Regions from separate parts of the Leptolyngbya sp. 7M genome, predicted to be linked through region 3. Evidence: predicted binding sites of a transcription regulator. Region 3 holds the regulator's gene; each other region holds the start of a gene.
The links. The regulator HrcA, encoded in region 3, represses chaperone genes, less so after heat shock. The targets are predictions, from matches to a motif close to ANTTAGCACTCNNNANTNNNGAGTGCTAANT.

Region 1 (9,866 bases), 1.9 Mb from region 3:
GTAAGCGTGATCAGTGATTCAACAATTCAACGAACTAAGGGCTGCCTTGTGCGGCTCCTAACCTGTTTACAGAGGCGGAGTTCGGTTCCCGCACCATTCCAATGGACTTGGTCAAAAATTTGGTGAAGGATGTATAACCCTCGCCCGCATTCATCAATATCGTTAATATCCGTCTTGCTGTCGTCGAGGTTGGTGGAGCAACTGGGAACAAATCCATTTCCCTGATCCGAAATTACCCACCAGTGCTGATCCTCTAGGACAAAGAATTCGACAAGAATGGTTTTACTAGGATCCAGATTATTACCATGCTTGGCCGCATTCACAAGCGCCTCTTGTAAACCTAAGCGCACATCGGGCTGCCATTTGGGCGGCACATCAGCAACCAACAGATCTAGAACCGGACATAAGTGCAGGGTAGAGGCGAAACTAACTGTGCCCCACTTACGACTAGTTGGGCGTAGTGAAATAGCAATCACTCAGACAACCTCAAAGCCTTCAAGTGGATTAATTGCTCAGTGCAAGGATTAGACTGCCCCTGCCAATCAGGGAAATTCCCCGTAAACCTAAATGAATTTGCCATTACGCCTCATTTCGATTTGTAACAGTGCAAATCCTGAAGTAAGGCGAGTTTTGAGGCTCTACCCACTGGGATACCCCCATAGTAACATATTGCCAACGGCGTCTTCGGCTATGATTCGGCCCCCGTAGGACCGACATCTGTACTACTAACCTACTATTGACACTGCGGCTAGTTTGTGGATAAACCTATCAAGTGGATAAACCTATCAAGATGAATCCCTATCATTACAGCAACAGGTAACAGCTACAGTACAGTTTGTTCCGTTTGTGTTACAAATTTATCTCTCCAGTTTATTGCTAGTTTCCTGGGCCAATAGTTTCCTGGGCCAATTGCTGCCTTCCTAGGCTAGAGGCGAGCATAGAGTTAAAAGTTAGCTAGAAATAGAAAGAAGTGTGAATTTTCTGTGAAGAAGCGAGGGTTGCTTCTTCGTGAATTGACGCCCTAACTCGAGAAGATACGGATTGAATTCATCAGGCAGCTAGCTGTTGACAGCATTGAGTTGTGAGGTTTCAGTAAACTTGCCGCTGGAAGCTGGCATTTTTGCAGCAGAAATGTAACTCTAGAGGACACAGCACAAGCAGTTCAGCGGCATCTAACTTAAGTTTTAGTAACTTGGTAATGTTTGGTATTTAATGCTTAGTTTCAAACGTCGGTTTCAGTAATTCTGCGGTGATTGTTGTAGAGCTTTATGTAACAAAAATGCAGACATACTGCTCCTGATGGGCTTGATTCGAGCAGAAGGCAGCCTCTGTAAGGTCACTGATTGAATTCAGTAGCGGTTAACGAAACTGATAGAAACGGGTTGAGAGGAGTGTTTTAGATGAGCAGCGTCAAACTACTGAATACGACAATTGACAACCTGACAATGGCAGAGCTGCTGCTGAAACTGAATCAAGGAGTTGTGTTTACCCCTAACGTTGATCATTTGGTCAGGCTGCAAAAAGATCGGGAGTTCTTTGAAGCATACAGCACGGCAGATTTTCGCACTTGCGATAGCAAAATTCTTTATTACATTTCGCGACTGCTTGGCTCACCAATTTGCGAAAAAATTTCTGGCTCTGATTTGTTTCCAGCCTTCTACTGGTACCACCGCAGCAACAGAGATATCAAAATTTTCCTGCTGGGAGCGGCTGAAGGGGTAGCGGCTGAAGCCCAACGACGCATCAATGCCAAAGTTGGGCGAGAAATCATTGTCGGTGCCCATTCCCCATCCTATGGTTTTGAGAATAATGAAGCTGAATGTCAGAAGCTGATTGACTTGGTCAACCAGTCTGAAGCAACCGTACTTGCGATTGGGGTCGGTTCTCCAAAGCAAGAAAAATTTATCTACAAGTATCGTGACCAATTCAAAAACATCAAAATCTTTATGGCCATCGGCGCAACCATTGATTTTGAGGCTGGCAACGTTAGTCGTGCGCCTCGATGGATCAGCGAGATGGGGCTGGAATGGCTACATCGGCTGCTTTCAGAACCGCGTCGCCTTTGGAAGCGCTATTTGATTGAAGGACCGTCCTTTTTTTGGTATGCCCTGCTGCAACTTCTTGATCTCTACGTTGAACCCTTTGCTGATGCCAAGCCACAAGAGCAAAAGCCGAGTAGCCCGGTCAAATGTGATAGTTTGCTGATTTAGAAACTGCTGTAGAGACATAGAAGTTCCATAAGGATCCTTATTACCCTGAATGGTTTATCGTTCAGGGTAATTTGGTAGTTAACCTGGAAAATACGGGAACCTTGAATACTGATACGATGTTGAGTTGCTATATCTCTGCACCGATGGTTCTTTTCTAGAAACTAGAAGGCAGAGCTGACAGCAGGCTTGTCAGAAGTGCCGCTGTTTGATAAGCAAGTTTCATGGCTAAGTTGACCTTTCAGGTCATAAACGGCGAGACTCAAGTATCTCGATCTCGTCACCGATACGAACGGACGCTCCTGGGTTGTCCGGGATCAAATTTTCGCCGAAAAGCACGGCATTCGCCGTCTGGCCAAGCTCCTCAAACTTATCGGGAAATACATCTTTCGCCATCCGAAACCCAGCAAGCGTTTTCAATGGCTCTTTTCCATCAAATTCGCCGCGTTTCTGATCAACAGTCGTAACAACACACCTTGCACATGGCTTTACAACACGGAATATTGCCTCACGGACCTTTATCCGTGCCCAGCCGTCCTCTTCAAACGGATCACTTCCCTGAACCACAATATTTGGACGAAACCGGTTCATAGGCAGCGGAAGCTTCTCTCCATACTCTTCCGAATGATAACGACCCTGTAAACGCTCATTCAGCTCCGCCAACGATCCTTCTCCGATAAGCAAAAGCGGATAGCCGTCTGCAAAGCTCACGATGTCATCGCCCCGGTCAAACCTTTCACTGACATGCCGTTCCGCGTATTCAGGCATACGCACCAGCTTGCAATTTCTTCTAAGCACATCCGAGAACCACTCACTGACCGCCCCGCGATATACTTCTGCCAAAACTTCGCTTCTCCACACCCGGACCTGGAGCCGTTCTCCAAGATCAGGCTCGAACGGTATTTGAATATCCTCAAATCCGTTGGCTGACACGACCAAACCGCCTTCAGTTAAACCGACAGCAATAGTAGCCATTGCCGGTACCTCCCGCTGCGTAAAAAACAGCCCCTCCTTGTCGGTCAGCATCCATCTGCGGTCAAAACGCAGACCACGCCTTTCCACTATCGCACTTTCGAGAGGAATTCCAGCCAGAGATTTGATCGGATAAATATTTATCTCAGAAACTTTCACACTATACGTGAATTCATCGTTCGTCGACGAAATTAGCCACGGCAGAAATTTCGGAGGGTTTTGCAAAATATGACAATATCATTATCAAGTTTTCTACACCCCACTGTTCACTATTGACAAGTTTAACCGCGTTTAGTAAATTAGCACTCATTGAGCGAGAGTGCTAATCTTATTAAAGACTTTCGTCTCAATTCGATATCTTATTACTAATAAGACCATTTACAAAGGAGTAACCATTATGGCAACTACCATAAAACCACTACACGACCGTGTGATCATACGCCGGATCGAAGAGACCGCTAATCAGACGGCTGGCGGACTTTTCATCCCGGACACCGCAAAGGAAAAACCACAAGAAGGCGAGGTTATCGCTGTAGGCGAAGGCAAGTATAAAGATGACGGCACGCGTCAAACGCTTGATGTCAAAGCAGGTGACCGCGTTCTTTTTGGTAAATATAGCGGTTCTGAGATCAAGCTCGATGGTGAAGAATATCTCATTATGCGCGAGGACGAGATCCTCGGCATTATCAGCCGTGCGGGAGCAGCCGCGTAGGAGCGACGGCCTCAGCCGTTCCACTCTTGACAAAACAAAACGCCTAAAGGCGTCACTCTTACTTTTGGGAGACAGATTATTATGGCAAAACAAGTAGTTCACGGAGAAGATTCACGCGCGGCTATTCTGCGCGGGGTAAATCAACTTGCGGATGCGGTAAAAGTTACCCTCGGACCAAAAGGCCGCAATGTTGTTATCGACAAGAAATTCGGTTCACCGACCATCACCAAAGACGGCGTAACCGTTGCAAAAGAGATCGAACTCAAGGACACGCTTGAGAACATGGGAGCACAGATGGTGCGTGAGGTTGCTTCGAAGACCTCTGATGTAGCTGGTGACGGTACGACGACCGCTACTGTGCTCGCACAAGCGATCTTCAAAGAAGGCGTCCGCACGGTCGCTGCGGGTGCAAATCCGATGGCCCTCAAACGAGGCATTGAAAAAGCCGTTGAGAAGGTTGTCGGGGAGATCGCAAATCTTTCGAAGCCGGTTTCCGGAGACGCTATCGCGCAGGTCGGCACCGTCTCAGCAAATGGCGATAAGACGATCGGAACCATCATTGCCGAAGCGATGGATAAGGTCGGGAAGGACGGCGTTATCACCGTTGAAGAGTCGAAGACGATGGATACAGCCCTTGAAGTTGTCGAGGGTATGCAGTTCGACCGCGGCTATCTTTCGCCGTATTTCGTTACCGATCCCGATCGTATGGAAGCGGTTCTTGACGAGCCGGTGATCCTTATTCATGAGAAGAAGATCTCTAACATGCGAGATCTTCTGCCGATCCTTGAACAAGTTGCAAAGATGGGCAAACCATTGCTCATCATCGCTGAAGACGTTGAGGGTGAAGCCCTTGCGACGCTCGTTGTCAATAAACTTCGCGGTACGCTGAATGTTGCCGCGGTAAAAGCTCCGGGCTTTGGCGATCGCCGCAAGGCAATGCTTGAGGATATCGCTATCCTTACCGGCGGTAAGGTAATCTCCGAAGATCTCGGTATCAAGCTTGAAGGCGTTACGCTCGAAGATCTTGGCCGTGCGAAGAAGATCACGATCGACAAAGAGAATACAACCATTGTAGAAGGTGCCGGCTCTGCCGAGCGGCTGCGGCGGGAAGTACCAGCCCTGAATCATGCCGATCGGCAAAGCTTAGAAGTATCCGTGCTGGCCGATGAGAAAGTGCTGAAGCTGCGGCGCTGGCATCACGACAGTCAGGTTTTATGCCTGCTGAACTTTAATACCCAACCTAGTTCGATTAAGATGGCCCTACCGCCTGGAACCTGGAAAAAACTGCTGAGTTCTGCTGATCCACAATGGGGTGGTATAGGGGCTGATTTGCCTGATCTGATTTCCACTGAACGCGATCAAACGATTGCCGAACAGCAGCTCATCCTCGGTTCAGAAAGCGTTGCCATCTATGGTAGTGTATAGCACCTGGTAAGCTGGGAGGCTGCTTTGGAGAGGCTGCTTTGGAGATGGTAATTAAACTCACCTTTGCCACTGAAGCCTCCCCCACGACAACGGGTTGATTTCCCGCTATGCTTCCTTATACGCTAACTCCTAATCTGTTGTCGCTGAGAGATTTCACTTTTATCAATAGTGGACATCAATATTGATCAATATCAATTGATCAATATCAACAGCGGTCAATAGCATCGCACACTAGTGGCGATCAAATAGCTTGCGCTACCGCTCAGTGTAAGCTTTGTAAACCCAAAGAAATTAATCCCTGAAAAGTTAAGTCACTTATCCCCCAATTGTTGAACCCTAGCTGTTGCAGCCCAAAACCCATGATGCAAATTCCCCTAGCTACCTACCGAATCCAATTTCACGCTGGATTCAATTTTCAAGCTGCTCAAGCCATCGTGCCCTATCTAGCCGAACTGGGAATTTCAGACCTGTATGCGTCCCCCATTTTCACGGCCAGAACAGGCAGTACCCACGGCTATGATTCGGTCAATCCGAGTGAAATTAATCCAGAGTTGGGAGGAGCAGCAGGATTTGAGGCACTGTCAATAGATTTGAAGCACCATCGCATTGGCTGGCTCCAGGATATTGTCCCTAACCACATGGCATTCGATAGTCAGAATTACATGCTAGTGGATGTTCTGGAAAACGGCCCAGATTCCCATTATCGTGATTTTTTTGACATCGATTGGAATCATTACTACGGTGGCATCAAAGGACGAGTACTAGCCCCATTCCTGGGTAAGTTCTACGGAGATTGCTTAGAAAGCGGGGAGTTGCAGCTCAAATATACTCAGAGTGGACTATCGATCAACTATTACAATCTGTGCTTTCCGCTCCGCATCGAGTCCTACAGCCATGTTTTGATGTATGACCTAGCGCGTTTGCGGGAGAAGTTAGGCAGAAATCATCCCAATTTTGTTAAGCTGCTCGGCGCTTTATATATGCTGAAGTATATCCCTTCTGGAGAAGAAGGCAGAGAGCGCTATGATCAAATTTTATTTATCAAGCGAATGCTGTGGGAACTGTGGAATGACAGCCCTGAAGTTAAACAGTTTATTGAAGAAAACATTCAGGTATTCAACGGTGAACCAGGCAACTCAGAGAGCTTTAACCTGTTGGATAGTCTGCTCTCCGAACAGTTTTTTCGCCTCTCCTACTGGAAAGTGGGAAACGAAGAACTCAACTATCGCCGCTTTTTTACCGTCAATGAACTGATCTCACTGCGAGTAGAAGATGAAAAAGTATTTGATGCGACCCATCGCTTCATCCTAGAACAGGTGAGCCAAGGTAAATTTACGGGCCTGCGGGTTGATCACATTGACGGCTTGTATAATCCAGTACAATACATTAGCCGTATTCGGGAACATTCACCGGATGTTTACCTGATCGTAGAAAAAATTCTTGAGCCGCACGAAGAGCTGCCCCTTAACTGGTCGATTCAAGGCACGACTGGCTATGACTTTATGAGCAAAGTGAATGGCCTATTCTGTCAGCAAGCCAATCAGCTTGACTTCAGCGCTGTTTACTATCAGTTCATCGGCAACTCTACCCCCTGCGAAGCTCTAATCGATGAGAACAAACGGCTGATTATTGGCAAACATATGGCAGGTGATATTGACAACCTAGCCCACTTACTAAAACAAATTTCTGACCGTTACCGCTACGCTAGCGACTTTACCATGTATGGCTTGAAGCGAGCGCTGGTAGAAATCCTGACGCTATTTCCAGTGTACCGCACTTACATCAGCCAGGAAGGTGCCCGCAAAGCTGATCAGGAACTAATCCGACAGGTGATCGAAGAAGCCAAAGAAAACATTCCCAACTTCATCAATGAGCTATGTTTCATCGAGAAGTTTCTGTCACTGGAGTTTGATGATCGCCTCACTGAAGAGGATAAGGATCAGTGGCTGCATTTCATTATGCGCTTGCAGCAGTTTACCGGCCCCCTAATGGCTAAAGGCGTAGAAGATACAGTGATGTACGTCTACAACCGTCTGCTATCACTCAACGAGGTGGGTTCTAATCCAGGTGAATTTGGCGTTTCGGCAGAGGATTTCCATACGTTCAACCAAAACCGCTGCACCCAGTGGCCCCATGCTATGAACGCCACCGCTACCCACGACACCAAACGTGGCGAAGATGTGCGTACCCGCTTAAATGTTTTATCGGAATTGCCCGAGGTGGCCTATCAGCGCCTGCACTCTACATCCACGATGGCGGCTCAGGTGGCGCTTGCGGCTCAGGTGAAGCAGCTGATCATGACCCACTTCAGCCCCCGCTATGCCCCTGGAAATGCCATTGTCCTCGATGACTTGCTAGCCGAAGCAAAAGCGATTTTTCCCAGGACGATGATGGCACATGACTTCTTTACTTACGAGATTCCGCGCCGTCAACCAGCCGAATTAGCAGTTGCTTCCTGAGATCGATCCTGGTCAAAAATGCTAGGGAAGCTTACAGCCTCGAACAATCTTTGCATCAGAAGTTCAAAGCCATCAGACTAGCTGGAGAGTGGTTCAAAGCAACACCTGAGCTTTTGGACTATATTAGCCACGTTTAGAGGCCCTTTAAGGTTTATCTCAAAGTAAAGGAGTATAATCTTGGGGTTTAGCGCCTAACGTCATTTCCTATCTCCGCTTAACCCTTGTTTTTTCTTCAATCCCTCAAAGCGACAGTGGCTGCTCCTACCCAATTAATGTGGGCACTAATTGGTCTAATTCTGACCATCGGTGGCACATTACTAGAAGCATTTATAGTGAGTTTTCCCTGGAGTTGGACCCAGCACGGAGTTCAGGCCCACTCACTAGGAGTGACCTGTCAGATCGCGGCTGTGTTACTCGTGGGTTGTCTCGGAGGCAGCAGTGCGGCGGCTATTTCCCAAATTGCCTATCTGATTCTGGGCTTGACCTGGTTTAATGTGTTTACTCAAGGTGGCGGGTTCGATTATGTCCATCGTCCTAGCTTCGGGTATTTGCTTGGATTTGTGCCTGGAGCCTGGATTTGCGGTTGGTTGGCCTTTCGGCTGCCCCGGCGATTGGAGAATCTGGCATTGAGCTGTTTGATGGGTTTAGCAGCCATTCATGCCACCGGAATCGGATACATTCTGCTGGCTCATGCTGCCAAGTGGCAAGGATTTGAGGCCCTCTCTGTGCCAGAAACACTGATGACCTATTCGGTTACGCCCCTGCCGGGTCAGCTAGCCCTGGTCTGCGCGGTCACGGTTTTAGCAGCCTTTCTGCGGCGTTTGATGCTTTACTGAGGGAGGATCGGCTAAATTTGTGCAACAAATTGCCGTCCAATAGTCGAAGAATCAAGAAGTCCAGCGGCTAGCCCAGTGGTAAATTTGTGACTATGAGTTTGAAAAATCGCCTTTTTTGGGTTGCGGCCTTGGTAGGACTGATAGCCGATCAGGTCACAAAGTTTTGGGTGGTCCGCACGTTTGAACTCAACGAGACTTGGCCCCTATGGGAAGGAGTTTTCCATCTCACCTTTGTGACTAACAAGGGAGCAGCCTTCAGCCTGTTTAGCGAGCGAGGAGAATGGCTGCGCTGGCTGTCGCTTGTGGTTAGTTTAGGATTAATTGCCCTAGCGGTTTTGGGGCCGCGAATGAACCGGTGGGAGCAAATTGGCTATGGCTGCATCTTAGCCGGTGCATTGGGGAATGGGATCGATCGGTTTCTATTTGGGGAAGTGGTCGATTTCTTAGATTTTCGCCTGATTCGGTTTCCGGTTTTTAATCTGGCAGATGTGGCGATTAATATCGGCATTCTTTGTTTACTGATGGCGGCTCTCGTGCGGCCCCCCACTACAAACGGCAATGGCAAGCGGCCTTCAGTTTAACAGCCGTAATTTGCTATTTCGCGCAATGCATCTGCTCAGTCAATTGCAACGGGTTTGGCTTGAAATCGAGCTGCCCAAGTCGGACCGAATCGGTTCTCATCATTGGCGACATTCTATGTCATAATCTTTAACAGAATTTTTAATATTTCTATCTCAAGTTTTCTCCCCCAAGTTTTGTTGTGTGAATGAGTACCACCAATGACTACGGAAGCCGTTGATCTCAAAACTCTCGATCGGTACGAATGCAAGGCTTGTGGTTACGTCTATGAACCTGCTAGAGGGGATGACAGCAACGACATTCCCGCTGGGGTTCCGTTTGAGGAATTGCCTGAAATCTGGCGCTGTCCTGTGTGTGGAGCCAGAAAAACAGCATTCAGCAATGTGGGTCCGGTTGGCAATCCCTCAGGCTTTAAGGAGAATCTGGGCTATGGATTTGGCGTCAATACTCTCACGCCGGGACAAAAGAATATTCTTATTTTTGGCGGTTTGGCTTTGGCCTTCTTGTTCTTCATTAGCCTTTACGGACTGAGGTAAGTGGCTGAAAAGCGCTTCTGCAAGTCAGGTTAAGCTCGTTTGGTGTTTAGATCGCAGTTTTGTTAGTTGGTATCTGTAGTTAAGTCCGATGCGCTCACTTCTAAAGTCCTTTCAAACCGTTATTGTGCTTGTTGTCGCTG
Region 2 (9,866 bases), 3.3 Mb from region 3:
CCCTCGTTATATTTATGAACAGGTGCTACGCTACGAAGAACAGCGAGTACGCAATGATTCGACCTATTGGTTAATCTTTGAGTTGCTGTGGCGAGTTACCGATACCAACTGTAGCCGTACCCGTTAGCGTCAGTGCCTCCAGGTGATTGCCAAGCGTCAAACTTACTCCGGACTCTACTGTGTCATATCCCTCGTTAAGCTGCTCGATCACAAAATCATTGGGACTGTCCACCACATACAGGTCATCACCGAGGCCGCCCTCTAGCTGATCGTCACCAGAGCCACCGTCGAGGCGATCGTTGCCCACATTGCCGCTCAGCACATCGTTACCAGCTTTGCCAAAGATGACATCATTGCCGAGGCCACCGGACAAACTATCGTCTTGCAAATCGCTGCCCAGGAGAGTGGCCGTACCCGCAAACCCTGTGAGGCGAAACACCTCGAAGCCGTTGATCACGGTATTGCCTGTCAGGATGCTGCCGACTTGATTCACCGGGTTGTCAACATCGATGATGGCTGTGCCGCTACCGTCGAGCAGGGTGAAGGTATCGCGTCCTAAGCCGCCCTTAATCGAGTCGTTTTGCTGCAAGTTCGCCAAAATTGAAACCACCGAATCGTCGCTGGCGAAGGCATCGATCAAATCGGTAGCAGGAGTGGTGAACAGCGAACCATCGGGACCGAGGGTGCCATTGCTGAGCTTGATCGAACTGATCTGGACGCGGGTTTGGGCCGGTTCGCTGCTGCTGCTGCCGTTGCGGAGTCGGAACAGGATAGTGCGGGTGGTGGTGTCGATTGCAGGGTCGGTGTTTTCGTATTTCACCGTGCGCAGAACCTGCAAATAGTCTCCTAGTGAGCCGCGTCCGCTTAGAGTCAAAACGCTGCGGTTAGCATCATAGCTGGCGACAATCTTGGTTCCCGCCGTCACTGCCGAGAGTTTTTCGTTGATGCCATCGAGTGGGTTGGCAATCGACACCTCAGCCGAGGTCAAGACCGGATAGTTCTGATTGGTGAAGCGGGCATCCGTTGCCACAGTCGCCACGGGCGGACCGCCAATCACAAACGTACTGCCATAGTCCACCCCAACCGCTGTGCCATTTAAGTCAATTGTCGGAACGTTGCCTATGGGGGCAAATTGAATCTGAACTCGGCCTGGATTGCTGTTAGATATGCCGTCCATAGCCTGAAACTCCAGCGTGCGGGGTGTTCCAGTTGGAATGGGTCGGTTATTGGCAAACCGAATCGACCGCAGGGCCGAACGATAAGAGACGACTGGTGCTGAACCGGACAGGCGCAACACACCCGCAGCGGGATCGAAACTGCCTGTGATGCCGTTCTGGTCTTTGAACAGCAGGTTGTCTTCTCCAGCAATGTAGTCCCGGATGCGCACGATTGCGCCGGATAAAACCGGACTGTCTACATCGTTCAGGTTCAGTTTTGGATCGATCAAAATCGAACCTCTAGTGAAGGTAAGTTCCTGCACGGATGGTTGTAAGACGGGGGCATCATTGACGGGAAGGATTTGGATTGAACGGGCGGCCAAATTGCTCGTGGTGCTATTGTCTTTGACGCTAAACTGAGCCGTGCGCAGTCCCAAATTGGGATTATTGCTGCTGTTGCTGTAGGTAACGGAACGCAATACTGACTGATAGGCTGTCACCGAGGCTGTACCGTTGAGAGTCAGTACGCCGGTAGCCGCATTGAAACTACTCGTAATGCCCGCTTGATTCGTATGTGTTCAACCAAAGGGGGTGATATGGATAAATACTGGGGCATGAAGCAGGGGGCTGATGCCTATCTAGCCAAGCCTATTGACCAAGAAGAATTTGTGCGCACAGTCAAGCAATTGATCAAACATTGATGGAAATTGATGGAAATTGATGGAAATTAATTAAGCCCATGTCTGAGTTTTCGCCCCTTTCCAGCCCACATCGATCTGACTCACGAGGATCTACGGTTGATTCACCAACCGGCCATAGTACTGAACAGTTCTTACAGTTGCGGCTAGCCGCAACTACCAGGGTTCTTCTGCCAATTCAGCAGCTAATAGAAGTGCTGACCGTCTCTGAAGGGCAAATCATTCCCATTCCTCACATGCCTGCTTGGGTCATGGGCGTTTACAACTGGAGAGGGGATATTTTGTGGATGATTGATCTGGGGCATCTGTGCGGGCTGGCTCCTTGGTATCAGCAATCGGTTAGCCGGTCAATGCACTCGGCAGTTGTTTTGAACATCACTGAGCATTCAACCGCTGCTCCTGCTAGAAGCAACATCCTTGGTCTTGTGGTTAGCCAAGTAGAAGAGATTGAATGGTGCCAACTGGACGCGATTCAAGCTTTATCACAAACGCCAATTTTACCTGAGTTAGAGCAATTGGCAGCAGGATACTGGCAGCGAGAAAATGACAGCCTTGTCATCCTAGACGGTAAAGCCATTTTGAACCAGATGCCTCAATAAACAAAGCGATTAGAGCGATTTACTCACAGTAAACGTAATCGATACTCAGTAGCTCGCAAATCATGTTGAGATCCCCCCTAGCCCCCTTACGAAAGGAGGGAACCATAGGCGAAGCCTGTGCCTAGCACATACCAACCATGATTTGAAGTCCCCCTTCATCTACGCCGAAGGCGCATCCCCGCTGGGGTTTAGGGGAATTTAAGGGGACTGTGCTATGCACACGCTGCGCGAACAAACCCACGTCTAGGGATTCAAACGAATTCATTTTCGATCTACTGATACTGACAAACCAACCCATAATCTAAATCAGTGAACCATGCACCTACACCAACTTTCTCGAAAATAAATACAGATTAAATTCCACAAATCAGCACAATCCATAGACTCCACAATTACGAATTGCCGGATATAAATTACGAATTGTGCGTCAATCAGTGAATGCTCAAATCCACTTCTGTCGAAGATAAGGTTTACGTCATGTCTCAGCTTCCTTCCGAACCAACTTCCGCCAACACTAATAATCATTCCTCGCCCAAAAATCTGGAACCGCTCCAATCAACACCCGCCGTTGTTGCCGAAAATGAAGCCATGCGATGGGTAGATGCGACCGAATCTGAACGAGTTACGTCCCAAAAATCGATGACAGCAGATGAGCAGGTGTCAGATTTACAGGCCAATTCGCAGGCAGCACCGCTAGCCACAGAAGTGCCCAATGAATGGCTGTCCGGATCTTTGCCGAATGTAGTCGTCCCCCAGTCGCGAAAACTGCGGGTGCGGCTGAGAAACTCAATTGGCTCCAAGCTATTCTTCTACGTGCTGGGTGGAGCTTTAGTGGGACTGGGCGGCATGTCTTACTTTTTCTATCAAACGTTGGAAAACCAAGCTGAGACTAAAATTCAGGACAAGCTAGCTTTTTTATAAACATATGGATGTAATCAGTTTTCAGAGTTTATATACTGGATGATGTATTTCATATCACCTCTAAGGTTGGCTGCTGTCTGAGAGAATAAACTGACTTGGAACCACTTGGCCGGTGAGCGCGCAGCATATTAAGGCGCAGCATATTAAGGCGCAGCATATTAAGGCGCAGCATATTAAGACAATGTTGAAAAATCTTTCAAAAGTTTTAACACTTCACGTTTGATCCTTAGCAAGTTGGGGCGATAAGTCAGCAACTTTACGCAGTATGGATTCTGCTAATGCTTTATGGTTACTGCCAGTGGTGCTGTTGGGCGCAGGGCTTGCGGTTTTGACGAGAGGAATTTGGTCATCAAGGTCTGGAGCAGTTTTGAATCTGGAAGGGGATAGCTCTGAGTCCAATTTCCCCGATTTGGTGGGGCGAGAATTACAAAGGGCTGAAACAGAAACGGCTGTAGTCAATCAACCAGAAACGATTGCATCAACTGTAAAGGACGAAATGAACTCAACAAATGAAAATGTGATCGAAAATACAGATCTGTCCGAGATGGCAGCACAGCAGGCTGATCAGGTAATTGAAGTAAGCGAAATAGAGGAACCTTTAGATTTAGCTGCTTATTCGCCCGATCAGAACCTAACGGAAGAAGCTGAAATTGTTGAAGAGGATGCTGATCAAGACGCTGAGCAATTTGAAGAAGCGCAGGTGACAGATGCACAAGTGACAGATGCACAAGTGACAGATGCGCAGGTGACAGCTGCAGGAGCTACTGCGGAGAGCGCTGAATCAACAGCAGACTTGGCAACACCGAAGGCATTTAGTAGCTTAAATCCAGCTGATCCGTCTCTGGAAGTTCGTACAGCCAGTCAGGTAGATAGTACACCCAATCCTATCTCAGCAATAGATGCAGCGATGGCAAAGATTATTCCAATTGCAACTCGCGAGTCCTTCAACATCCGAATATTTCAACAGGCGTTCGTGGATATGTTGTATCACATCCGACATCGAACCCTACAAACCGCTACCGTCGCAGATGCCTATGTAGCCTTGGCAGCGATGGTGCGAGCATGTCTGCTGCGATTCAGTTCCACTGAGCCATCGGCCCAAATCCAGCCCGTGCGGGTTGAGATTTCTCCTGAGTATGCCGTGGGGTTGCAGCTAGAAAATCATCTGGCCAATCTGGGTTTATTCGATCTAGTCCGGCCAGCCCTACAGGAATTGGGGCTGAATTTAGACCAGCTCTGTGATCAGGAAAACTGGTCAGGGCAGGAGATGGACGGTTTAGGTTGTCTAGTTGGCAGTAATTTGGAAGCCTACACAACCGCTGGCCTTGCTGCAATTGGATATGGGATTTATTACGATGATAAATTTGGTGGGCTTGATGCACCTGACGCACCTGACGCACCTGACGATGCATCGTCTGCCCTGGATGAACATGATTTAACCCGAACCATCTGGGAGCTGGAACAGGCTGCTAGCGTTGAGGTAAAGTTCGGTGGTCATACCGAATTCTATACCGACGAGCAGGGACACTATCGCAAACGCTGGGTAGCCGCAGAAGTGGTACAGGCAGTTCCCTTTGATCTGCTGATTTCGGGATACGAGACAGAGACGATTAATCGGTTTGCCGAGGTACTTAGTTGCTATTCCACCGTGCCTTCCTTCTCAAGCCGAGCTTCAGTTTGGGAATCGACTAGAGAAATTTCCTTTTGAGGTTCGGTTGCCAGCGCCGGAGGGATAGGCATGCCAATGGCCTCAGCGACAGCCGCAGGTGGATTGTATCGGTTTGCCGAGCGCAGATAGGCTCCTGTATGAACGGCAGGAACTGGCTTCAGATTGTGACTAATTGTGTAGTAGCGATGGGTTTGCCCCTTAAAGCCTCGTTCCTGAAGCGACTCATTGGCGATCTTTTTGCGCAGTTTAGTAATGCCATCGATAATAGCTTCCGGGCGCGGTGGACAGCCAGGAATATACACATCGATAGGCAAAATTTTGTCTGCACCCCGAATTGCCGTGGGTGAATCCATGCTGAACATACCGCCTGTAATCATACAAGCACCCATCGCGATCACATATTTTGGATCGGGCATTTGCTCGTACAGACGCAGGGTTGGCTGAGCCATTTTCATGTTCAATGTACCAGCCAGTATGATCAAATCTGCTTGGCGCGGACTGGCGCGGGGAAGCAAACCAAATCGATCAAAATCGAAACGAGAGCCAATTAAAGCCGCAAACTCGATAAAGCAGCAGGCCGTACCATAAAGCAACGGCCACAGACTAGACATCTTCGCCCAGTTGTAGAGGTCATCAACTGTGGTTAAAATCACATTCTCTGAAAGCTGCTTCGTAACCTGAGGTGGGCCAATTGGGTTGATAATAGGGCTTGCCGGTTCCAGCGGTTGCCCTGCGGCAGAAGAAAGATGGCTAGTCATAGAAACAAAGCCTATTGCAGTTCCTTCTTTACCCTAAGGATTGTCACTCTAGCATCCGTCTGTCACTGGCAAGATTCGATATTAAGAGTCTAAGTGCAGCAGAACACATCGATTTTGTGTTTAATAAAACCTTAGTAAACTAAAAGCTAAACTAAATCAGTGAATCACGAAGTTCAATCACGAAGTTCAATCACGAAGCCAAATCACGAAGCCAGTAGATCAATATGACCTCAATATGACTTCAATATGACCGTAAATTAGTAGGTACACACAACACTAAAGTGCCAAGCTATTGCTCGAAGAGTTTACTAGCTATACCTTATACAGCGTTTTTCACTCATCTGAGGTACAGGGGGTGTGCGGGTTTCACCCCCACGCAGGAGCAGTGCCCCTGCACCCCGTTTTTCGTACTTCACTAGCCTGAAAAAGGCTGTACTATTGATTGACATTATTGTTGTGTTCCAGTTCTGATTTAATGTTGATCTACCCGATTGACTGACAGAACTCTAGTCACTCAGGCCGCTCTACAGCCCTTCCTTTCCCCATCGCGGCTGCTTTTGATTTCTTAGCTTAGTAAAATTTGAACATTGATTGGATCTCACCTCCGACTGAGGTGGAGCATATGTTTTACAAGTTACAAGATACAGAATCATCTTCACCGGATTTCATCACTGAAATAGCTTAAAAACACTAACCTTGGTTTCACTCTTCCTATCCATCTTTGAGAAGGATTATGAATATACTACCTCTGAAAAAAACTGCTCCAGTAAAAAACAATTTGCCTCACGCTTTAGTCGATCCCCTGCCTAGCGACCCTAGCCTAACAGGTAAATAGGTGAGGTAAATAGGTGAGGTAAATAGGTGAGGTAAATAGGTGAGGTAAACAATGGCCTGTTCAGTAGCCTTCTGTGCTTTACGGATAGCTTGTATGGCTTTAGTGAAGTTAGAGCAAGTCGTAAGAATAATTTCTTGAACTTTTAGTAAAGTTGAAAAAAAGTACTCTGGGTTTGAAATGAAGTTTGCTACTTTACACGAAGTAACACTATGAACTTTCTCTGAGGCATAGTACAAGTTTGTACTCGGATGTAAATTTCCTATCCATTTAATGTTCGGTTTGAAATTGAACTGAACGCAGGTGCATCCATCTTTGCGATCGCCTTTTGTATAGGTTTGAGAGGCAAGTTGAAAGATATATGATAAGCTTTCAACCATCAAGATCCAACCATCAGAATTCCGAACACCAGAATATGTGCTTTTACACGCTCTAGTCCCTAGTTCGAGCTGTTTCTGGAGCCGTGTGGTTCCTGTTTTTGACGCGATATGTTGACGGAATTAGGTACCCAGCATTAACAGAGACAAAGCAGGTATTAATTATGCGAATTCTAAGTATTTTGCGTTTGTTCATAACTACCTTATTTGGCTGTCTTGGCATAGCTGATGCTGCTCAAGCAGGAACAGAATGCGGAGTCGCTGCCTATTATGATCAGGGTGAACTGACTGCCAATGGCGAAGATTTCGACCCCAATCAACTGACTGCGGCTCACCCCTGGTTGCCGTTTAACTCCTGGGTTACGGTTGTAGATCAGCACACAGGGATTTCGGTAAAAGTACGGATTAACGACCGTGGTCCTTGGGACGGTGAACGGATTTTAGATATGACTCCAGCCACTATCAATGTGATCGATCCTGATCGGACATCCGATCTGCGCCATGTTTGTATCCACTGGTGAGGTTGTTGAGGCTGTACTGTCTTTCCCTTCAACCAACTCCTACACAACCTCCTACACAACAGCAGTTTCTGTAGTATCTAGAGGCTGATGCAGTTGCTGTAACTCATCCACAACTCTAGCCTTGCTAGCGAGTAAGTGGCTCTGGATGGCTTCTACTGCTGCTGCCGAGTGTCGTTGGGCGATAGCTTGATAGATCTGCCGGTGTTCAATGCGAATTTCTAGCACTTGGGGATTATGGCGAGTGGTCTGCACCCGCAGCAGCATCATTTTGTCAAATACCTGATCGAGCAGCGTCACCAGCCAGCGGTTTCCCGAACTTTCGGCAATTAAGCGATGAAATCCATAGTCAAGGTCGAGTAGATCCATCACCTTCAGGGCTGGGGTTTGCTCTTGGACCAGTTGCTCAGCCTGCAAAACGTAGCCTTCGAGCTGCTGTAATTGCACCGAGTCGGCGTGTAGACACGCTTCGGCTACAGCCAGTTCTTCTAACGCCAATCGACAATCATAAAGCTGGGCGGCATCGACGGCAGAAATGGTAGTGACTTGCAATCCTCCCAACCCGTCGGCAGTGACCAAGCCGTCTTTTTGCAACTGCCGAATTGCTTCCCGGATCGGAGTGCGGCTGACCTGCAAGCGCTGGGCCAACTGAGTTTCGACTAAACGTTCCCCTGGGGGCAGCTCACCGGATAGAATGCTAGCCCGCAATGCCTGATACGTTTGCTCATGCTACAACACTAACAACAGGCGAATATGCTGGTCAAGCAGGTAGCCCTATAACTGAGTGGCTGAAGAGCTATGACACCACAAAGTCAAACGATTGGTTTGCTCAGTGGGCAGAAAATCTCTCTGAGACTTGTAAGGTTCCTTATGACTCAATGAGCTACGCAGGTGCAGACGGAGTTGAACGTATTGCTGGAATGTTTCCTAAATCACATCGCTTTCAATCTTTGGGGCATGATCCAGTTCTCGGCTTTGTTTTTGGTGTTTTAGATATTATGCGAGGAACGATTACTGGATTCTCCTACGATAATCTGACTCATACCCATACATGGATGCAAGGAGCCGTTTGGTCTAATCTTGAACCTGTTGGACTCATTGAAGCAATCCTTCGCCAACTTGGACACCTGATTTCTGATGTGGCTACACCAATGGGTTTACCAGCACCCTTCATGACGTTAATTCAGGGGATTAATATTGGTAGCTTTGGAGAGAAGGGGCGCACAGTTGGAGAGATTGCTCGATGGATGTATTTAAATGGATATGATTTCAGGCATTTTCTAGTTTCTGGAATTACACCTGCGGTTATCGAAATTGCTCTTCGTGCGTATATTATGTTGAGACATTATTCTGAATATGGGGAAACGAAATTTGATCTAGCCTCTCATCCAAAGTACCGAACAATGCTACTGATGGCTCATGGTATTGCGACCTTGGGGAATGCTGGGAAAATTGCATTGATGCAGGGCAATCCTTTAGCGATTAACTATGCAGAGTGGATGGCTTTTATTCGGTATCTTATTCCAAGCATCAAATATTGGGTGTTTGACCAACACCAGTTACGAATGGAACATTTGGAGCACATTAACGCAACTGGATGGGATCAGCTATTGCAGAGTAGCGATCAATTACTTACAACTGTTACAAAACTTGACTCTTCAAAGATCATTCTGGGAACTACACAGGATTAGTAGGTATAATTAGAGCAGTGCCTTCAGCTTGAAGCCTGCTCTAATAGTCGCTATATGGAGATTGAATTGTGAGTCTTGTTTTGGAGTGCGAATCCCCACCACTTAGGGAAGATGAAACAGGAGCAATTCGGATTGGTGATTCAAGGGTTTTGCTAGAACTGGTGATCCGAGCATTCCAGGATGGTGCTTCTCCAGAAACCATTGTGCAAAGATATTCAACGCTTTCTCTATCTGACGTTTACCTCACGATTGGTTATTATCTTCGGCATCAGCAAGAAATAGAGTCCTATCTGAACGAGCGCGAACGTCTAGCAGAATCTGTTCGTCAACGTTTTTCAGAAATTCAGCCTGACCTGAACTTGATTCGAGCCAGACTTCTAGCACAACAAACTCCTTAAGCCTTGTTATGCTGAGGCTATTGAGTGATGAAAATTTTAATGGCGATATTGTGCGAGGATTGTTTCTTCGTCAACCAGATCTTGACTTATTGCGTGTTCAGGATGTTGGGTTGCGAAAAGTGGATGACCCAGCAATTCTAGATTGGGCAGCAAGCAATGGGCGTATTCTCTTAACTCATGATCGTGCAACAATGCCAGACTTTGCTTATGAGCGATTATCTCAAGGACAGCAAATGTCAGGGCTATTT
Region 3 (9,866 bases):
ACTGAGGAAAAGGGGATAGAATTTGATCCGTCCAAATACACCCTCCGTCCTGTCGCTGAAAAGCTTTCCGAACTTATTGGAAAGGATGTTGCATTCGAGAAAGGTGATGTTCTTGCCCAGATCGGATCTTTAGCATCGGGTAATATCCTGATGCGCGAGAACCTTCGGCTTAACGCAGGTGAGGAAAAGAACGACCCCGAGTTCGCAAAACAGCTATCGAAAGGGATCGATATTTACGTGAATGATGCTTTCGGAACGGCTCACCGGGCACACGCTTCAACAGAAGGCATCACACATTATGTTGATACTTCTGTAGCAGGCCTGCTGATGGAAAAAGAGCTTAGATTTCTTGGCAAGGCACTTAACAACCCCGAGCGGCCGTTTGTGGCCATACTAGGCGGAGCTAAGGTGTCGGATAAAATTCCGGTCATCGAGGCGCTGATAGAACGGAAAGTGAACAAACTTCTGATCGGCGGAGCTATGGCCTATACATTCTTCAAGGCAAATGGTTACACGGTCGGTAAATCACTTGTGGAAGATGAAATGATGCCGACGGCCCTTGAAGTGGTCAAGAAAGCCGAGGCGGCCGGGGTGGAGCTTTTGCTGCCGACAGACCATATCGTGGTTGATTCTTTTGACCCCATAAACTCACAAAAAGCCATCCAGATAGAATTCACAAACGCAGGACATGTTGGACTCGACATTGGGCCGGAAACAGCCGGGGTATTTGCAAACGCCCTGGAAGGAGCACAGACGATTGTTTGGAACGGCCCAATGGGAATGTTCGAAGAAAAACCTTTTGACCAAGGAACATTTGCGATTGCTAATGCTGTAGCGGAAGCTACTGACAAAGGAGCCGTTTCGATCGTTGGTGGGGGAGATTCTGTCGCCGCCATCAATCAGGCAGGGCTTGCAGACCGTATCTCGCATATTTCTACCGGCGGCGGTGCAACGCTTGAATTCTTAGCCGGGGAGGTTTTGCCGGGTGTGGCGGCGCTGGAAGATCGATAGAATTTCGATCAGAACATCGTCATTGGTGCCGATTCACTCTCCTATTGACTCCTAGATCAGTTGATTATATAAGGACATTGTTAGTGCGGTGTCTTTTTGTTAGGTGCTGTCTTAGGGGAGGGCAAGCGATGCGTTCTATCTTTTTTTTAGGCTTGATTATCGTATGTGTCGCGGGAACGTCGCTTGGCCAGCAAGCGTCTAGCCGTGTGATCGTCTGGGGCGGAGAGGAGAGATGCGGCTACCGAAGCCCAGCAATTTCTGAAGAAGAAAGCGTTAGGTGCCAGACTGAAGACACACCCCGAGGTAAGATCAGCATCTTGCACCACAGAGGCCTTTCATTGTTGATGGCGATGCTCGAAGATGATAAATATGTGATCATTGCCGCACAGATCAGTAATGAAACAACTGAACCGATCGGATTCGATCCCGATAAATGGGGAGCCGCATACTACAAGGATTCTCCAAGCTTTCATGAAGGCGCGAGGCCGCTTTCTGCTGAGCTGTCAATACCTTCACGCGATCTAGTTCGTGGGATCGCATCAGGCGCATTGATAGATAGTTCCGGGGACAATTATCTAGCCGGGGTTAGCAGGACCAACACGATCCGAGATCTAAGAAACTCTGAAGGGACCCGAACACGCGAGATCGTACAGACAAATGACCGTGAAGCTGAACAACTTGCTCGAATGCGAACTGAGGCTAGAAAGGGCTTAACCGAAAGGGAACAAGAACGTATCCGCAAAACAGCGCTTACGCAAAAATGGGTCGGCGCGGGGGAGAGCGCAAAGGGCCTTGTTTATTTCAATCGGTTTCGAAAGGCCGGACTGGTGGTGATCAATGTTCCGATCGATGATACGACATATGTATTTCGATTTTTTACCCGTCGCCCGCGTCCGAGAGCATGAGCTAATTTACTCAGATTCGCGATCTCTGACCTTCCGGTATCGCCGTTCAAGACCTGCCTTATTTTGTGCTAATCTCAAAATTTACGCATTGATATTTTCAGATTGTAAGTTTCCTGACTATGACAAGAAAACCGGTTATTGCGGGTAATTGGAAAATGTATAAGCTTATCGATGAATCAGTCGATACTGCTTTGAATTTGAAACCGTTGGTCGCCAACGCGACTCATTGTGACGTGATTATCGCTCCGGTCTTTACGGCACTCAAAAGCGTTGCCGATAGGATTGAAGGATCGAATATCCTAGTTGCGGGCCAGGACTGCTCGACACAGAATACTTTCGGAGCACATACTGGCGAGATCACAGCGTCAATGCTTCTGGACGCGGGTTGTTCCCACGTTATAATTGGACACAGTGAAAGACGGCAGTTTTATGGTGAGACCAATGAAAGCGTTAATCATAAGGCTAAGGCAGCTATCGGAGCGGGTTTGACCGCGATAGTTTGCGTCGGCGAACATCTGGCAGAACGGGAATCGGGTGATGCGGAAAATGTGGTCTCAGAACAGTTATCAGGCGGGCTCGAAGGATTGACAGCCAATGATATGGAACGTATCATAATCGCTTACGAGCCTGTTTGGGCGATAGGTACGGGTAAAACCGCCACGCCGGAACAGGCTCAAGAAATGCATAGCTGTATTCGGCGCTTTGTTTCAAAAGATCATGGCAGTGAAGTGGCCGCGAAAGTCCGGATACTTTACGGTGGCTCTGTAAAGCCAGAGAATATTTCGGAGCTGATGTTACAGGCGGACATAGATGGTGCATTGGTTGGGGGAGCAAGCCTTGATGCCGAAAGCTTTGCTAAGATCGTAAATTATAGGTAGATCGGCGTCTTGGTTGATCCCAATTTTAGGGTCTTGAACAGATGACTGACTATCGAGAGAGATAAAGAGTTGTTATATATACTTTACGCATTATTTTTTATCGCATGCCTTGTATTGGTAGCTTCGGTGCTGCTGCAGCCTGGTAAGACTGATGCCGGTGCTTTGTTCACTAGTAATGTTTCCAGCGCAGCGTTTGACAAATCGCGGCGTGGCTGCAGAATCAAGAGAGCGACTTATTACGATCGTATCGTGGGTTGCATCGTGATGCCCCAAGATCCGATAGGTTCGCCGAGCCGACCAGGTCAGCACCGGTTTTTCTAGCTTTCCGGCAAAATATGTATTATTTAGTTCATCAAAGATCGCGTCGAGATCGAAGTGATCCCCGGTCGGCCCTGTAACTATTTTCCTGCCGCGGTCTCGCCGACATTCCAACGACCGTTGCCGCACCTCCTCTTGCTGAATATACTCCGAGTATGCCGCAGAAAGCCGCTTTGCGGCACGCCGCCTGAAAAGCTTCGCAACAAGAATGAACGCCAGTGATCTATGCGCGGACAATGGCATTCCACGACAGATCTCGCCGATACGAACAAGTGCGATACCCGATCTTATCCTAATTGTGTGATTTATACCCACATACGGGTAATATTCCACGCGAACAGGCGGCGGGGTTCGAGAATTGTCGTAATGAGAGAAGGCCTCTGAGTATAGATCTGCTATCTTTTTTAGGTCTTCATCACCACTTGTGTTATTCACCGTTAAACGATTATTTGTTGACATCAAGGGCAAAAGAGTGCTATTCATTTAGTTGGCTGATCACCTCGTAGAGGCATCAGTTCTGATCATAAGATGACAAGATGCCGAACCGCGAATATGGCCTAAAGGTTGAGGATACCCCAAATTTTCCAGACGTTCGAGGCCAAACCATCCTTTCGGCGATCATCAACGAACATTTTGTCACGGGCGAGCCCGTTGGCTCTAAGGCTATTGCGGATAGATTTGCAAATGCGTCAGGAATGAGCGCGGCAACCATTCGCAATGTGATGGCCGAGCTAGAAGAAATGGGGTTTTTGGAACAGCCGCATACTTCAGCCGGTCGGATCCCTACCGATGCTGGATATCGGTATTATGTTGACAATCTGCTGGGCGTTCTGAGCATTTCCAGTGACGACCTTGGCCTTATCGGCGACGAGTTCGGACTTAATCCGAGCGAGTTTGTCGAATGCCCGGATCGGCTGATGGAACGCACTTCGCAATTGTTATCTGCTCTTTCAAATAATGTAGGAATAGTGGTCAGCCCCAGCATTGCAAATGACCGCCTTCAACACATCGAATTCGTTGGTCTTTCGGAAAACAGGATCCTTGTGGTGCTTGTCTCCCATCCGAACATTGTGCATAACCGGATAATCCGGTTGAAGGTCAACTTCACGAAAGATGAACTCGAGCAGGCCGCAAATTATCTGAATAGTGAATTTGTCGGTCGCAGCCTTTCGCATATCCGTTCGGAGATACTTAGGCTGATGCACGAGGAGCGATCGATGTTCGATAAGCTGCTTCAGAACGCCGTTATCTTGTGTTCAGAGAGCATTGATAACGCCACAAACAGCGAAGGCGACGTTTATGTTGATGGAACGACCAACATTCTTACAAAAAGAGATTTTGCAGATCTTGAACGTCTTCGAGAACTTCTTGCTACTATTGGAGAACGATCGAGGCTCTTGCAGATCTTGAACGAATGCGTTGATAAGGAGAACGCGGCAAATGGTGAGGTACAGGTTATGATAGGCAGTGAGAACCGAACACCTTCATTCAAAAATTGCACGCTTATCTCAGCCCCTTATCGAATCGGCAACGGATCCGCCGTTGGAACATTGAGCGTTCTTGGTCCGACCCGCATAGAATACGCGCGAATGATCTCTGTCATCTCATACGTCGCGCGTGTGCTGGAAAGAATGCTTTCACGCGATATTTCCGCAAATTGACCATCCCTCCTCAACGCCGTCCAACGGCTGTCCATTCACGATGAACCCAGACCCGGATAAAAAAGAGATAGAATCATTGATCGATGAATCATACAGCGGCAGTGACGATGCCTCGTCGGTCGATGATTTCATTCGCCAACTTGAGGCCCGCGAAAAAGACCTGCATATAACCGCTGAAACATCGATCATCGAGATAGCTGAATCATTCGACGACGCGAACCTGCCTGATTTTCTTGTCCAAGACCTAAATGTACCAGCCGAGATTGGAACAAATACTTCCTCGAAAGAAAGTTCGAATGAGCGCGTAACCCAGCTTGAGTCAGAGATCGAGAAGCTGCGTGGGACCATCTCTAACATGGAAATTGAGAGGGCGGAGATCTTTAAGAATTCCCAGCGGCGGGCAAAAGATTTTGAGAATTTCAAAGCTCGCTCCGAACGCGAGCGCCGTGAGACCTTCCAGAACCAACTCGCCAACCTGGCTACCTACCTGCTCCCAGCGTTGGATAATTTCAATCGCGCGATCGACTCGGCAAAGGGTATCAACGAAGCAAAAAGTGTTGAATTTCAGCATTTTTTTGACGGAGTGGTGCTGGTGAACGAGCAGATCTACGACATCCTCGGAAAGATGGGAATAGAGACTATCCCGACCGTGGGGGAGTTTTTTGACCCTCATCTGCACGAAGCGGTTGCAACAGATCCTCGTGAAGATCTTCCGGACAATACCATCTCAGAAGAGCTTTTGCGCGGTTTCAGAATCGGGGATCGCGTTGTCCGCCATTCGATGGTAAAGGTTGTAAAACGCGGAAAAGATCCTCTAGCTTCAGCGAATGTCTCTTCTGAACAATCCGAATATATTAAGCCCGAACCTCCGGTCTCGAATGATTGAACCTCCCTATTTAACAGTGCCATAGGCCATTAGGCCCACCTTTGATATATGAGTAAAGTTATTGGAATAGACCTTGGAACAACGAACTGTTGCGTTTCTGTACTAGAGAACGGCACCGTCCAGATCATCTCTAATAAAGAGGGCGGACGGACGACACCATCGGTTGTCGGATTCACGGACAAAGACGAGCGTCTGGTTGGGCAGATCGCGAAACGCCAAGCCGTTACAAATCCGGTCAACACTCTCTATGCAGTAAAGCGACTGATCGGACGCAAGTTCGATTCACCCGAGGTTGAGAAAATGCGGTCGACCGTTCCGTTCGAGATAGTTGAAGCTCCGAACGGTGATGCCCATATCCGTGTTCTCGACCGAGTTTATAGCCCGCCAGAGATCTCTGCGATCGTGCTCCAACGGCTTAAACTTGCTGCAGAAGAATTTCTCGGGGAGAAGATCGATGAGGCGATAATTACGGTTCCGGCCTATTTCGATGATATGCAGCGGCAGGCGACCCGCGACGCTGGAAAGATCGCCGGGCTTGAGGTAGAACGGATAATCAATGAGCCGACCGCGGCCGCCCTGGCATACGGATTCGGAAAGAGCAAGTCAGAGAAGGTGGCCGTCTATGACCTTGGCGGCGGCACATTCGATATATCCATCCTAGAGATAAACGATGGAGTTTTCGAAGTGCTTTCGACGTCGGGCAATACATTTCTGGGTGGTGAGGATTTTGACCAGCGAATAATAGACTGGTTGGTTGAGACGTTTAAGACTGACACCGGCATAGATCTGAAGGATGACAGATTGGCCCTACAGCGACTTAAAGAAGCTGCCGAAAGGGCCAAATGTGAGCTTTCAAGCATAAACGAAACAAATATCAGTTTGCCGTTCATCGCAGCCGACCAGACCGGCCCGAAGCATGTCAATGCCACGCTGTCCCGTGAGAAGTTTGAGGAACTCGTCGGCGATCTTGTCGAAGCCTCGATAGAGCCGTGCCAAAAGGCGCTCTGGGACGCAAAACTGAAGGCCTCGGACATCGACAAGGTAATTCTCGTTGGCGGACAGACGCGTTCACCGATAATCACGAAGACCGTAGCCGAACTTTTCGGCAAAGACCCGTCCGCTGAGATCAATCCCGACGAAGTCGTCGCAATGGGAGCAGCGATCCAGGGAGGGGTTCTGACCGGCGACGTCAAAGACATTGTGCTCTTGGACGTACTGCCGTTGAGCCTCGGCCTCGAAACGCGCGGCGGACTGTTTGTAAAATTGATAAATAGAAATGCGACCATACCGCTTACAAACACGATGACCTTTACGACCGTCGTCGATAATCAGCAGTCGGTAGAGATCCACATTATGCAGGGCGAACGAGAGATCGCCCGCGAAAATCGCAGCCTTGCGAAGTTCGAACTTGTCGGAATACCGCCGGCTCCACGTGGCGTGCCGCAGATCGACGTAACCTTCGAAATAGACGCAAACGGGATCGTTAACGTTTCTGCACAAGATAAAATGACGGGGCTTGAGCAGGCAATGACCATTAGTCCCTCTTCAGGCCTCGCTCCGGATGAGATAGAACGCTTGATACTCGAAGCGGAGAGTTCCGTTGAACGTGATCGTGAAGAGCGTGAATTGATAGTTCAGAAAAACCGTCTTGAGAATATGATCAAAAACGCTCGAAAGGCGATGCTCGAATTTGGAAAATCGTTCTCGACAGAAGAACAGCAGGAAATAAATGGGGTTCTCAACAATGCTGACAGCGTTCTTTCGAGCTCTGATATGAACGAGGTGCAGTCAGCATTAACGAAAGTCGAAGAAGCTGCCAGCAAGATAACTTCAGCGATGCTGACAGCGGTCTAGGTCTTGCGGGAGCAAAGACTCTATCGGATCTAATCTCTTTACAACCTTCTATATCGAAGTGTTCCCGAACCTAACTTGAATGGCTCGGCCCAGTTTCGCTAGAATACGCTTTGGCGTCAGTTCAATTCTTTGGGCTGGCGCCATTGGTGATTTTGGATCGGTGTTCCCGGAGCGGCACTAGATCATTAACGATATGGCAAAAAGGGATTATTACGAAGTCTTAGGGATCAAGAGAACGGCAAGCGAAACGGAAATAAAACGTGCGTATCGCCAGATGGCAGTTCAATATCATCCGGACAAAAATCCGGGTGATGCAGCTGCCGAAGAGAAATTCAAAGAATGCGCGGAGGCGTACGCGGTTCTCTCCGATCCGCAGAAGCGCTCCCAGTACGATCGATTCGGCCATGCCGGCATGGGCGGAGGTGGCTTTGATGCCGGATTCTCAAATATCGAGGATATTTTCGATCTTTTCGGGTTTGGCGATATGTTCGGTTCACGCGGACGCACCCGTAGCACGGTCAAACGCGGCTCTGATCTCCGCTATGATCTGGAAATCACGCTTGAAGAAGCAGCGAACGGCAAGGACGAAAAACTCAGTATCCCGCGATTGGAAAAGTGTGAGACCTGTGAGGGCTCCGGTGCAGAGCCGGGAACCTCCCCTGAAGCGTGCATCACGTGCCGTGGCCGAGGACAAACACAGTTTCAACAGGGATTCTTCAGTGTTATGCGCACCTGCCCGAATTGTCGCGGCACTGGCAGCATCATCCGTACTCCCTGCAAAGACTGTCGCGGACAGGGCAGAGTCGAAAAAGAAAAGACCCTTGAGATAAAGGTGCCCGCCGGCGTTGAGACCGGTTCGCGTCTCCGTGTTTCCGGTGAAGGGGAAGCCGGCATGAACGGCGGGCCGTCAGGTGATCTTTTTGTCGTTGTTCATGTTAAAGAACACGAGATATTCGAACGTCAGGGTGCAAATCTTTATTCCGCCGTTCCGATCACGTTCGCCCAAGCGGCCCTGGGTGCCGAGATAAAGGTGAAAACACTGGATGGTGAGGAGGATCTGAAGATCCCCGCCGGCACGCAGACCGGGACGGTCTTCCGCATCAAGTCACAGGGAATGCCTGCATTAGGTGGAAGAGGCCGAGGCGATCTATTCGTGGCAGTAACGTTGATAACTCCGAAGTCGCTGACGAAAGAACAAAGGAAGCTCTTGGAGCAACTAGCTGAGATCGAAGATACCGACTTCAACGACGCATCGTTCATGGAGAAGGTGCGAAACATCTTCGGCTAGCTTCGCGACCATTTCATCGACCATCAACTTATCTGCGAAATTATGGGTGTGCCAAGCACCCATTTTTATGCAAGCTTTGCTTTGACCATATCGCTCACGGCCTTCCCGTCCGCATTTTTTCCGGCCAGTTTTGAAAGTGCTGCTTTCATAACAATGCCCATATCCGCGTATCCCGCCGATGCCGGGCGATCGGGTTTTCCTGGCCTCCAGTGAAACCCTGTCGAGGATGTTGAGTGCGAAGCGTGTTTCGGAAACCGGATCGGCTCATATCGGCTCGCTGCTTACACGTGAACCGGGTGAAGTACCCGTCGTGCTTTCCGTACGTGATGTCGTATCAACTCATCTCGCTATCCTTGCCTCAACGGGTTCAGGGAAATCCTATACCGCCGGAGTTTTGATCGAAGAGCTTCTGAATTCCTACAATCGTGCCGCGGTGCTAATTGTAGATCCCCACGGCGAATATCACACTCTGGCATCTATTCAAGGTGATAAAACGTTCAGCGGCGAAGACGGCTATTTGCCGGAGGTGAAGATCTATACGCCTGACCGCATCCGAGTCAGATTTTCAAGCCTGACAGATGCTGATGTCCGCTACCTGCTGCCCGAAGGAACATCGGACAAAATGCTGCATTTTCTACGGCAGGCCTATCGAAGTCTTCGGGAACGGCTTACGGCAGAGGGGAGACGCGAATATCTCTACAGCTATCAAGACCTCCGCGATGAGGTCGCGAAACAGCAATACGGCAAAGACGACCGTGACGCGGGCGACGGTGGGAATGTTTCTTCGATCCAAGGATTGCTTTGGCGGCTTGATTCACGCTTCGATAGGAATGATTCTATCTTTCACCCGCACGAGCATCTTGAACTCACAGAACTTTACCGTCCGGGCCGCGTAACGATCCTCGATCTTTCAGATATTGAACAGCAGGAACAGCAAGTGATAGTAGGAACGCTTCTAAGGCGCGTGAATAAGGCAAGAGTGCTTACCACCCGCGGTGAAGCTGCCTCGGGCGAAAATTTTCTGGATTATCCCGTCTTTACATTGCTTGAGGAAGCTCATAGGTT

Region 1: groES (co-chaperone GroES) is a predicted target of HrcA. The motif match lies at 3,477-3,507, and genes of this name have one in related genera.
Region 2: JVX88_RS27440 (septal ring lytic transglycosylase RlpA family protein) is a predicted target of HrcA. The motif match lies at 7,055-7,085, and genes of this name have one in related genera.

What each region holds. Positions count from the first base shown of each region.
Region 1 is NZ_CP070897.1:3,834,055-3,843,920, reverse strand. Features, by position in the region: gene JVX88_RS19430 (ATP-binding protein) at 27-476, opposite strand; gene JVX88_RS19425 (WecB/TagA/CpsF family glycosyltransferase) at 1,401-2,210, shown strand; gene JVX88_RS19420 (MOSC domain-containing protein) at 2,454-3,338, opposite strand; gene groES (co-chaperone GroES) at 3,574-3,891, shown strand; gene groEL (chaperonin GroEL) at 3,970-5,316, shown strand; gene treY (malto-oligosyltrehalose synthase) at 5,676-7,775, shown strand; gene JVX88_RS44235 (hypothetical protein) at 7,826-7,912, shown strand; gene JVX88_RS19400 (biotin transporter BioY) at 7,997-8,611, shown strand; gene lspA (signal peptidase II) at 8,704-9,192, shown strand; gene JVX88_RS19390 (rubredoxin) at 9,391-9,726, shown strand; partial or broken gene JVX88_RS44230 (YCF48-related protein) at 9,815-9,866, shown strand, end outside.
Region 2 is NZ_CP070897.1:5,258,048-5,267,913, forward strand. Features, by position in the region: gene JVX88_RS27405 (DASH family cryptochrome) at 1-127, shown strand, start outside; gene JVX88_RS42365 (calcium-binding protein) at 71-1,657, opposite strand; partial or broken gene JVX88_RS27415 (two-component system response regulator) at 1,730-1,858, shown strand; gene JVX88_RS27420 (chemotaxis protein CheW) at 1,897-2,454, shown strand; gene JVX88_RS27425 (hypothetical protein) at 2,932-3,375, shown strand; gene JVX88_RS27430 (glycogen/starch/alpha-glucan phosphorylase) at 3,641-5,083, shown strand; gene nuoB (NADH-quinone oxidoreductase subunit NuoB) at 5,014-5,802, opposite strand; gene JVX88_RS27440 (septal ring lytic transglycosylase RlpA family protein) at 7,176-7,532, shown strand; gene JVX88_RS27445 (GntR family transcriptional regulator) at 7,584-8,237, opposite strand; gene JVX88_RS27450 (hypothetical protein) at 8,237-9,220, shown strand; gene JVX88_RS27455 (DUF433 domain-containing protein) at 9,289-9,618, shown strand; gene JVX88_RS27460 (DUF5615 family PIN-like protein) at 9,627-9,866, shown strand, end outside.
Region 3 is NZ_CP070897.1:1,943,839-1,953,704, forward strand. Features, by position in the region: gene JVX88_RS09215 (phosphoglycerate kinase) at 1-1,011, shown strand, start outside; gene JVX88_RS09220 (hypothetical protein) at 1,140-1,916, shown strand; gene tpiA (triose-phosphate isomerase) at 2,036-2,794, shown strand; gene JVX88_RS43960 (hypothetical protein) at 2,921-3,115, shown strand; gene hrcA (heat-inducible transcriptional repressor HrcA) at 3,649-4,773, shown strand; gene JVX88_RS09240 (nucleotide exchange factor GrpE) at 4,814-5,659, shown strand; gene dnaK (molecular chaperone DnaK) at 5,708-7,513, shown strand; gene dnaJ (molecular chaperone DnaJ) at 7,707-8,801, shown strand; gene JVX88_RS09260 (ATP-binding protein) at 8,980-9,866, shown strand, end outside.